DNA from 2 places in the Streptomyces sp. NPDC091371 genome. Region 2 is predicted to be linked to the other one. Evidence: riboswitches for the same ligand, from Rfam matches in the RefSeq annotation. Region 2 holds a riboswitch; the other holds the start of a gene.
What was found. Region 2 has a riboswitch for thiamine pyrophosphate ahead of AB0O21_RS26155 (thiamine ABC transporter substrate-binding protein). Riboswitches for the same ligand answer to the same signal wherever they lie in the genome.
Positions count from the first base shown of each region.

Region 1: another riboswitch for thiamine pyrophosphate. It lies ahead of thiO (glycine oxidase ThiO); the one in region 2 lies ahead of AB0O21_RS26155 (thiamine ABC transporter substrate-binding protein).

Region 1 covers NZ_JBFBFP010000057.1:39,589-43,767, forward strand. Annotated here, with positions in the region: gene thiE (thiamine phosphate synthase) at 1-391, opposite strand, end outside; gene AB0O21_RS36055 (Rv2175c family DNA-binding protein) at 474-839, opposite strand; gene AB0O21_RS36060 (FAD-dependent oxidoreductase) at 1,080-2,309, opposite strand; TPP riboswitch at 2,391-2,502, shown strand; gene thiO (glycine oxidase ThiO) at 2,500-3,717, shown strand; gene thiS (sulfur carrier protein ThiS) at 3,714-3,914, shown strand; gene AB0O21_RS36075 (thiazole synthase) at 3,921-4,179, shown strand, end outside.
Region 2 covers NZ_JBFBFP010000028.1:7,439-11,617, reverse strand. Annotated here, with positions in the region: gene AB0O21_RS26160 (iron ABC transporter permease) at 1-1,236, opposite strand, end outside; gene AB0O21_RS26155 (thiamine ABC transporter substrate-binding protein) at 1,380-2,477, opposite strand; TPP riboswitch at 2,562-2,671, opposite strand; gene rlmN (23S rRNA (adenine(2503)-C(2))-methyltransferase RlmN) at 2,730-3,842, opposite strand; gene AB0O21_RS26145 (phosphatidate cytidylyltransferase) at 4,052-4,179, opposite strand, start outside.

The sequences.
Region 1 (4,179 bases), on a different contig from region 2:
CGGTGCAGAAGTAGTCCACGCCGGGCTCGGCGGCGGCCGCGTCTACCTCGGCCTCCGCGTGGCAGGAGCGGCCGATCAGGACGTTCTCGCCGAGGATGGCCCGCGCGGCGGGGACGGGGATGTCGCCCTGACCGAGGTGCAGCACGTCGGAGCCGATGGCGTGGGCGACGTCGGCACGGTCGTTCACGGCGAGCAGCTTGCCGTGCCGCCGGGCGGCCTCGGCGAACACCTGGAGGTGCTCGAGCTCTTCCCCGGCTTCCATGCCCTTGTCCCGGAGCTGGACGATGTCCACGCCGCCGGCCAGCACGGCGTCCAGGAACTCGGGAAGGTCACCCTGCTTCTTGCGGGCGTCCGTGCACAGGTAGAGCCGGGCGTCGGACAGCTGCTGCATGGGTGTACCCCCGGGGATGGAGGCGGTGTACGGGCACGTGCGCCCGTACACCGCGGTGGAGCGGAATGCGGATCGGATCAGGTCAGAGGGCGAGCGCCTGAGCGCGGCGCTTCACCTCCGTGCCGCGATTCTCGCTCAAGGCCTGCGCGGGGGTGCCGGGCAGGGTCGGGTCCGGAGTGAACATCCACTCCAGGATCTCCTCGTCGGAGAAGCCGTCGTCGCGGAGCACGGTCAGCAGGCCGACCAGGCCCTTGACGACCTTGTCCCCGTCGATGAACGGGGCGGGCACCTGGAGGGAGCGGTTCTCGCCGCGGCGTACGGCGACCAGCTGACCTTCCTTGACCATCTGGCGGACCCGGGTCACCTCGATGTCGAGCATCTCCGCGATGTCGGGGAGGTACAGCCACGAGGGGACAAGGGCATCGATCTTTACGTCAATCTCGGTCACAGCCCCAAGCCTGCCATCTCGGCTCCGCCGCCGGTACCTGAGCCAACCCGTCCGGGTCGCGCCGCCACATCCAGCCCCTCCGGCGTTTGAGGAGCGGGGTCCGGGGCGGAGCCCCGATCTTCAAGCCCCGCCGGCGTTTGAGGCGCGGGCTCCGGGCAGGGCCCGGGGAACGGTGGAAGGGCGGGTAGGGGACAGCTCCGCGCAGCGGCCCCCCGACCTCGCCCCCTGACCGACCGGCGGCTACGCCACGGCCGACTTCAGCGGAACCGCAGGGTCGGACGCCTTGGCGGGGTCGACGGGAACCCCCGTCTCGATCAACCGCCGCCCCTGCGCCAGATCCCGCGGCCGCCCGACCGCCAGCACGGCCACCAGCACCCCGCCCCGCAGCCAGCACACCGACCACGCCGCCCCGTCCGGATCCCCCCGCCAGAGCATCTCGTCCGCCCCGCCGTGATGCCCGGCGTACTGCACGAAACGCCCGAACTGCTCCGACCAGAAGTACGGAACCGGGTCGTAGACCTCGGCCGGCTCCTCCCCGGCTCCCGCCAGGATGTTCGCCGCGACCGCCCTCGGCCCCTGCAGCGCGTTGTCCCAGTGGTGCACCAGCAGCCGCGTCCCGTACCTCCCCGAGGGGAAGGACGCGCAGTCGCCGACCGCGTACACCCCGGGAACGGACGTACGCAGGTACGCGTCGGCGGTGACCGATCCGTCCGGCCCGAGCTCGACCCCGCTCCCGGCCAGCCACCCCGTGGCCGGCCTGGCCCCGATGCCCACCACCACCGCGCCCGCCGGCAGCACGCGGCCGTCCGCGAGCAGCACCTGCCCCGCCTCGACCCCCGCGACCTTCGCGCCGGTGACCAGCTCGGCCCCGGCCTCCGCGTACCAGCGCCCCATCGGCGCGGCGACCTCCTCCGGCAGCGCCCCCGCCAGCACCCGGTCGGCGGCTTCGACCACGGTCACCGCGCATCCCGCCTCCCGGGCCGCGGTGGCGAACTCGGCGCCGATCCAGCCCGCCCCCACGACCACGACCGAAGGGGCCGCCGCCAGGACCGGGCGCAGCCGGGCCGCGTCGTCGAGGGTGCGCAGCAGGTGCACGCCCGCGACGCCCTCGGTCCCCGGCAGGGTCAGCGGTTCGGCTCCGGTGGCCAGCACGAGGGTCTCGTACGGGACCGGGCCCGCCTCGGTGTCCAGCTCGCGCTCGGCGGCCCGTAGCCCGGTGACCTCGGTGCCGAGCCTGAGCTCGATGCCGAGCCCCTCGAAGTCCACGTCGAAGGCGGAGTCCTCGGCCTTGCCGAGCAGCACCGCCTTGGACAGCGGGGGCCGGTCGTAGGGCTGGTGCGGTTCGGCACCCAGCAGGGTCACGGGGCCGGCGAAGCCCTGCTCCCGCAGGGCGACCGCGGTCTGCACACCGGCCATTCCGGCGCCGACGATCACGACGCCGCTCTGATTCTTATCCGTCTGCTCGCTCACCCGGCCACCCTAATCACCTGACGGTCCGTCAGGAATAGGTGCCGCCTTACCCGCCGTCCGCGGCCGGGTTAGTCTGGCCACCGTACCTATCGCGGGAGTCCGGCGCACCGGGCTGAGAGGGAGGCTGGACGGCCTCCGACCGTACGAACCTGATCCGGGTCATGCCGGCGAAGGGAGGGGCTGGACGCCCATGCACTCATCTCGAACGGGACCGGGAACCGGATCCGCCAAGGGATCCGCCAAGGGATCCGCCAACGGATCCGACGTCCTCGTCATCGGCGGCGGAATCATCGGCCTGGTCACCGCCTGGCGGGCCGCCGCCCGCGGCCTGCGCACCGTACTCGCCGACCCGGCCCCCGGCGGCGGCGCCGCCCAGGTCGCGGCCGGCATGCTCGCCCCCGTCACGGAGCTGCACTACGGCGAGGAAGCCCTCCTCGGCCTCGGCCTCGCCTCCGCCGAGCGCTATCCGGAGTTCGCCGCCGAGCTCGCCGAAGCCAGCGGCGGCATCGACATCGGCTACCGCGCCTGCGGCACCCTCGCCGTCGCCCTCGACGCCGACGACCGGCTGCACCTGCGCGAGCTGCACGCCCTGCAGCGCCGCTGCGGCCTGGAGTCCGAGTGGCTGACCGGCCGCGAGTGCCGCCGCCTGGAGCCCATGCTGGCCCCGGGCGTACGCGGCGGCCTGCGCGTCGACGGCGACCACCAGGTCGACCCGCGCCGCCTGGCGGCCGCCCTGCTGGCCGCCTGCGAGCGGGCCGGGGTGATCATCCACCGGGCGAACGCGGAACGGCTCGTGGTCACCGCCGACCGCGCGGCCGGCGCCGTACTCGACGACGGTACGGAGCTGCGCGCGCGGCAGGTGGTCCTGGCGGCCGGCTCGCTGAGCTGCAAGCTGCCCGGCGTACCGCCCGAGGCGGCGGTCCCGGTCCGGCCGGTGAAGGGCCAGGTCCTGCGGCTGTCCGTACCGCCCGCCTACGGGCCGTTCCTGTCGCGGACCGTACGGGCCGTCGTACGCGGCAGCCACGTCTACCTGGTGCCGCGCGAGAACGGCGAACTCGTCCTCGGCGCCACCAGCGAAGAACTCGGCTGGGACACCACCGTCACCGCCGGCGGGGTCTACGAACTCCTCCGCGACGCCCACGAGCTGGTGCCCGGCATCACCGAACTCCCCCTGGTGGAAACCCGCGCCGGCCTGCGCCCCGGCTCGCCCGACAACGCCCCCCTGCTCGGTCCGACCGAGCTGCCGGGCCTCCACCTGGCCACCGGCCACTACCGCAACGGGGTGCTCCTCACCCCCCTCACCGGCGACGTGATGGCGGAGCTGCTGACGACCGGCGAACTACCGCCGATCGCGCGCCCCTTCACCCCCCGCCGGTTCTCCCCCGCACGTCAGGAGTCGTACGCATGACCATCTCCGTCAACGGCGAGCCGCGCGAGGTCGCGGCCGGCACCACCCTCGACGCGGTGGTCGCCACCCTCACCACCGCCCCCTCCGGCGTCGCCGCCGCGCTCAACGAGACCGTGGTCCCGCGCGGGCAGTGGCCGGCCACGGCGCTGGGCGACGGCGACCGGATCGAAATCCTGACCGCGGTCCAGGGAGGCTGACGCACCATGGCAGACGACCTCCTCACCCTCGGCGGCCGCACCTTCTCCTCCCGCCTGATCATGGGCACGGGCGGCGCCCCCAGCCTGGACGTGCTCGAACGCGCCCTGGTCGCGTCCGGCACGGAGCTCACCACGGTCGCGATGCGCCGCCTGGACCCCACGGTCCAGGGCTCCGTCCTCTCGGTCCTCTCGAAGCTCGACATCGCGGTCCTGCCCAACACGGCCGGCTGCTTCACTGCGGGCGAGGCCGTCCTGACGGCACGCC
Region 2 (4,179 bases):
GAGGGCCTGCGCGAGCGGCACCAGGATCCACGAGGTCCGCAGGTCCAGCGGCGGCTCGTCCAGGGTGATGAGGAAGCCGAAGCCCACCGTCACGGCGGACACCCCGAGCGGCAGCATCAGGAGCGCGTCGAAGCCGCGCACGAAGCGGCCGCCGCGCCGGGTCAGTGCCGCGGCCGCGAGCCCCCCGATGACCAGGGCGATCGCGGTGGCGGCGAGCGCGTACTGGAGGGAGTTCCAGATCGCCTCCAGCGGCGGCACCAGGAACGTTCCGCCGCCCGCGCCGACCTCCTGGAGCGCCCGGTAGAAGCCGAAGCCGTATCCGCCGGGCGCGTCGAAGGAGCGTTCCACCAGCACGGCGAGCGGCGCCACGATGAGCAGCGCCACGGTCAGCAGCACCCCGCCCAGCAGCGCGCGCTGCGCCCAGCCGCGCGGCCGGTGCGTGGTGCGGCCCGGGTCGACGAGCCGCAGCGCGGTCTCGCGCTTGCGCACCGTCCAGGCGTGCACGGCGAGGATCCCGCCGATCGCGGCGAACTGGACCATCGTCAGTACGGCGGCCGTCGACAGGTCCAGGAGCTGCGCGGTCTGCCGGTAGACCTCCACCTCCAGGGTGGAGTACGAGGGCCCGCCGAGGATGAGCACGACGCCGAAGGAGCTGAAGGTGAACAGGAACACCATCAGCGAGGCGGCGGCCACCGCCGGGGCCAGCGCCGGCAGCGTCACCCGCCGCCAGGCGGTGAACCGTCCGGCGCCCAGCACCCGGGCGGCCTCCTCCTGACGCGGATCCAGCTGGGCCCAGAGCCCGCCGACCGTGCGGACGACGACGGCGTAGTTGAAGAAGACGTGCGCGAGCAGGATCGCCCAGACGGTGGTGTCGAGCCGGACCCCCACCGTTTCGTCCAGCAGCCCGCCGCGGCCGACGAGGGAGAGGAAGGCGGTGCCGACGACCACGGTCGGCAGCACGAAGGGGACCGTCACCACGGCGCGCAGGAGCTGCTTGCCGGGGAACTCGAAGCGCGCGAACACGTACGCGGCGGGGAGCGCGATCAGCAGCGTGAGCGCGGTGGAGGCGAACGCCTGCCAGGTGGTGAACCAGAGCACCTCGGCGATGTCGGGCCGGGTGATCACCTCGCCGATCCGGCCGAGCTGCCAGCCGGCGTCGGTCTTGAGACCGCGCCCGACGATGGCGGCGACGGGGTAGGCGAAGAACAGCCCGAAGAAGGCGAGGGGCACGGCCATCAGCGCGAACCGCACGGCCGTGGCCCGGCCGGACTCCCGGCCGGGCTCCCGGATGGTTCCGCGGCCGGACGCACGGCCGGACCCGCGGGTGGCGGGGACCGGCGCGGCGCCCCCCGACGCCGCGTCCGGACCCTTCGTACCGCTTACTTCACGACGAGCGCGGTCCATGCCGAGACCCACTGCTCACGGTTCTTGGCGATGGTCTGCGGAGCCACGTTCTCGGGCTTCTCGACCACCACGCCGTGCTTGGTGAACAGCTCCGGCAGGGAAGCGTTCTTCGTCACCGGGTTCACGAACATCTGGAGCGGCATGTCCTCCTGGAACTTCTTGCTGATCAGGAAGTCCACGAGCGCCTTGCCGCCCTCAGCGTTCTTCGCTCCCTTCAGCAGACCCGCGAACTCGATCTGGCGGAAGCAGGTGCCCGTCGCGACGCCCGTGGGGGCCTCGGCCGGCTGCGGCTCGCCGTACAGCACCTCGACCGGGGGGCTGGAGGCGTAGGAGACGACCAGCGGGCGGTCGCCCTTGGCCTTCTTGCCGCCGGCGGAGCCGGAGAAGCGCTCGTTGTAGGCCTGCTCCCAGCCGTCGACGACCTCGACGCCGTTGGCCTTCAGCTTGGTCCAGTAGTCCTTCCAGCCGTCCTCGCCGTACTTGCCGACGGAGGCGAGCAGGAAGCCGAGGCCGGGCGAGGAGGTCGCGGCGTTCTCGGTGACCAGCAGGTTCTTGTACTCCGGCTTGACCAGGTCGTCCAGCGTCTGCGGCGGGGCGATCTTCTTGTCGGCGAAGTACGCCTTGTCGTAGTTGACGCAGATGTCGCCGGAGTCGGTCGGGGTGACCCGGTGCTCCTTGTCGAGGACGTACTCCGGCTTCACCTCGGCCAGGCCCTTGGCCTCGTACGGGGTGAAGATGCCGTTGTCGAGGGCGCGCGAGAGCAGGGTGTTGTCCACACCGAAGAAGACGTCGCCGCGCGGGGAGCCCTTGGTGAGGATCTCCTGGTTCAGCGCCGCGCCCGCGTCGCCGGACTTCAGGACCTTGACCGTGTAGCCGCTCTCCTGCTCGAACTCCTTGAGGACCGCTTCGGTCACGTTGAAGGAGTCGTGGGAGACGAGCGTGACGGTCTTGGGCTTCGCGCTCTCGCTCGCGCCCGCGGTCTTGTCCTTGGCGCCGCCGCCGCAGGCGCTGAGCGTGGTGACGCCCAGCGCGGCCGCGAGCGCGGCGCCCGCGATCTTCTTGGTGGTGCTCACTGGTGATTCCTCCTGGGATGACCAGGAGAAGACGCGGCCCTGCCCGGCGCTCTGTGGGAGCGGACGCCGGGCAGGGCGCAACAGCTTGAGTGGTGACCGAACTTCCTACCCCGAATGACCGGGGCGAGGTTCAGAGGGTCTGCGGATGACGGTGTCCGCACTCTCAGCGCTGTGGCGCTCCCCTGTCGGAATATGAAATTGGTTCGGCCACAGGGTACCCCGTGGCCGAATCACGACGAACAAAACCGGAACCTAACGCTCCGATGCGGCGAGCTGGCCGCACGCGCCGTCGATCTCCTGGCCGCGGGTGTCCCGTACGGTCACGGGCACGCCGTGCCGGGCGATGGCCTCCACGAAGGCCTTCTCGTCCTCGGGGCGCGAGGCGGTCCACTTGGAGCCGGGCGTCGGGTTCAGCGGGATCAGGTTGACGTGGACGCGCTTGCCCTTGAGCAGGCGGCCGAGCAGGTCGCCGCGCCAGGCCTGGTCGTTGATGTCGCGGATCAGGGCGTACTCGATGGAGATGCGGCGGCCCGACTTCTCGGCGTACTCCCAGGCCGCGTCGAGGACCTCGCGGACCTTCCAGCGGGTGTTCACCGGCACCAGGGTGTCGCGCAGCTCGTCGTCCGGCGCGTGCAGCGAGACGGCGAGGCGGCACTTGAAGCCCTCGTCGGCGAACCGCAGCATGGCCGGGACCAGGCCGACGGTGGAGACGGTGATGCCGCGCTGCGACAGGCCGAGGCCGTCGGGCTCCGGGTCGGTGAGCCGGCGGATGGCGCCGACGACCCGCTTGTAGTTGGCCAGCGGCTCGCCCATGCCCATGAAGACGATGTTCGACAGCCGGGCCGGTCCGCCGGGGACATCACCGTCGCGCAGGGCGCGCATGCCGTCGACGATCTGGTGCACGATCTCGGCGGTGGACAGGTTGCGGTCGAGACCGGCCTGGCCGGTGGCGCAGAACGGGCAGTTCATGCCGCAGCCGGCCTGCGAGGAGATGCACATGGTGACCCGGTCGGGGTAGCGCATCAGCACGGACTCGACGAGCGTGCCGTCGTGCAGCTTCCACAGGGTCTTGCGGGTGGTGTCGTCGTCGCAGCTGATGTGCCGCACGACGTTCATCAGCTCGGGCAGCAGCTCCTGCTGGAGCTTCTCGCGGGAGGCGGCCGGGATGTCGGTCCACTCGGCCGGGTCGTGCGCGTACCGGGCGAAGTAGTGCTGGGAGAGCTGCTTGGCCCGGAAGGGCTTCTCGCCGATCGCGGCCACGGCCTCGCGGCGCTCGGCGGGGCTGAGGTCGGCGAGGTGCCGCGGTGGCTTCTTGGCGCCTCGGGGCGCGACGAAGGTGAGCTCTCCCGGAACGGGGCGGGCCATGATCGGATACTCCTCGATGGGGCGAGGTCCGGGCGCGCGACTCCGCCGGTGCGGAGCGGACTGCGGCTCGACTGGAGCCTGGAAGACCTCTCACGGGCCGTCCCCGCAGTCGCGGAGAACGGCAAAGGCGCGCCACTCGCGAGTGGCGCGCCTTTTAGGATAACCCGCTCCGCGGGGGCCGACCGGTGCCGACGGGTTCCGCGGCTCGGTCAGCCCGTGCCCACGAACGCGGCCAGCAGCAGCCACACCACCGGGGCGGTCGGCAGGAGGGAGTCCAGCCGGTCCATGATGCCCCCGTGGCCGGGGAGCAGGGTGCCCATGTCCTTGATGCCCAGGT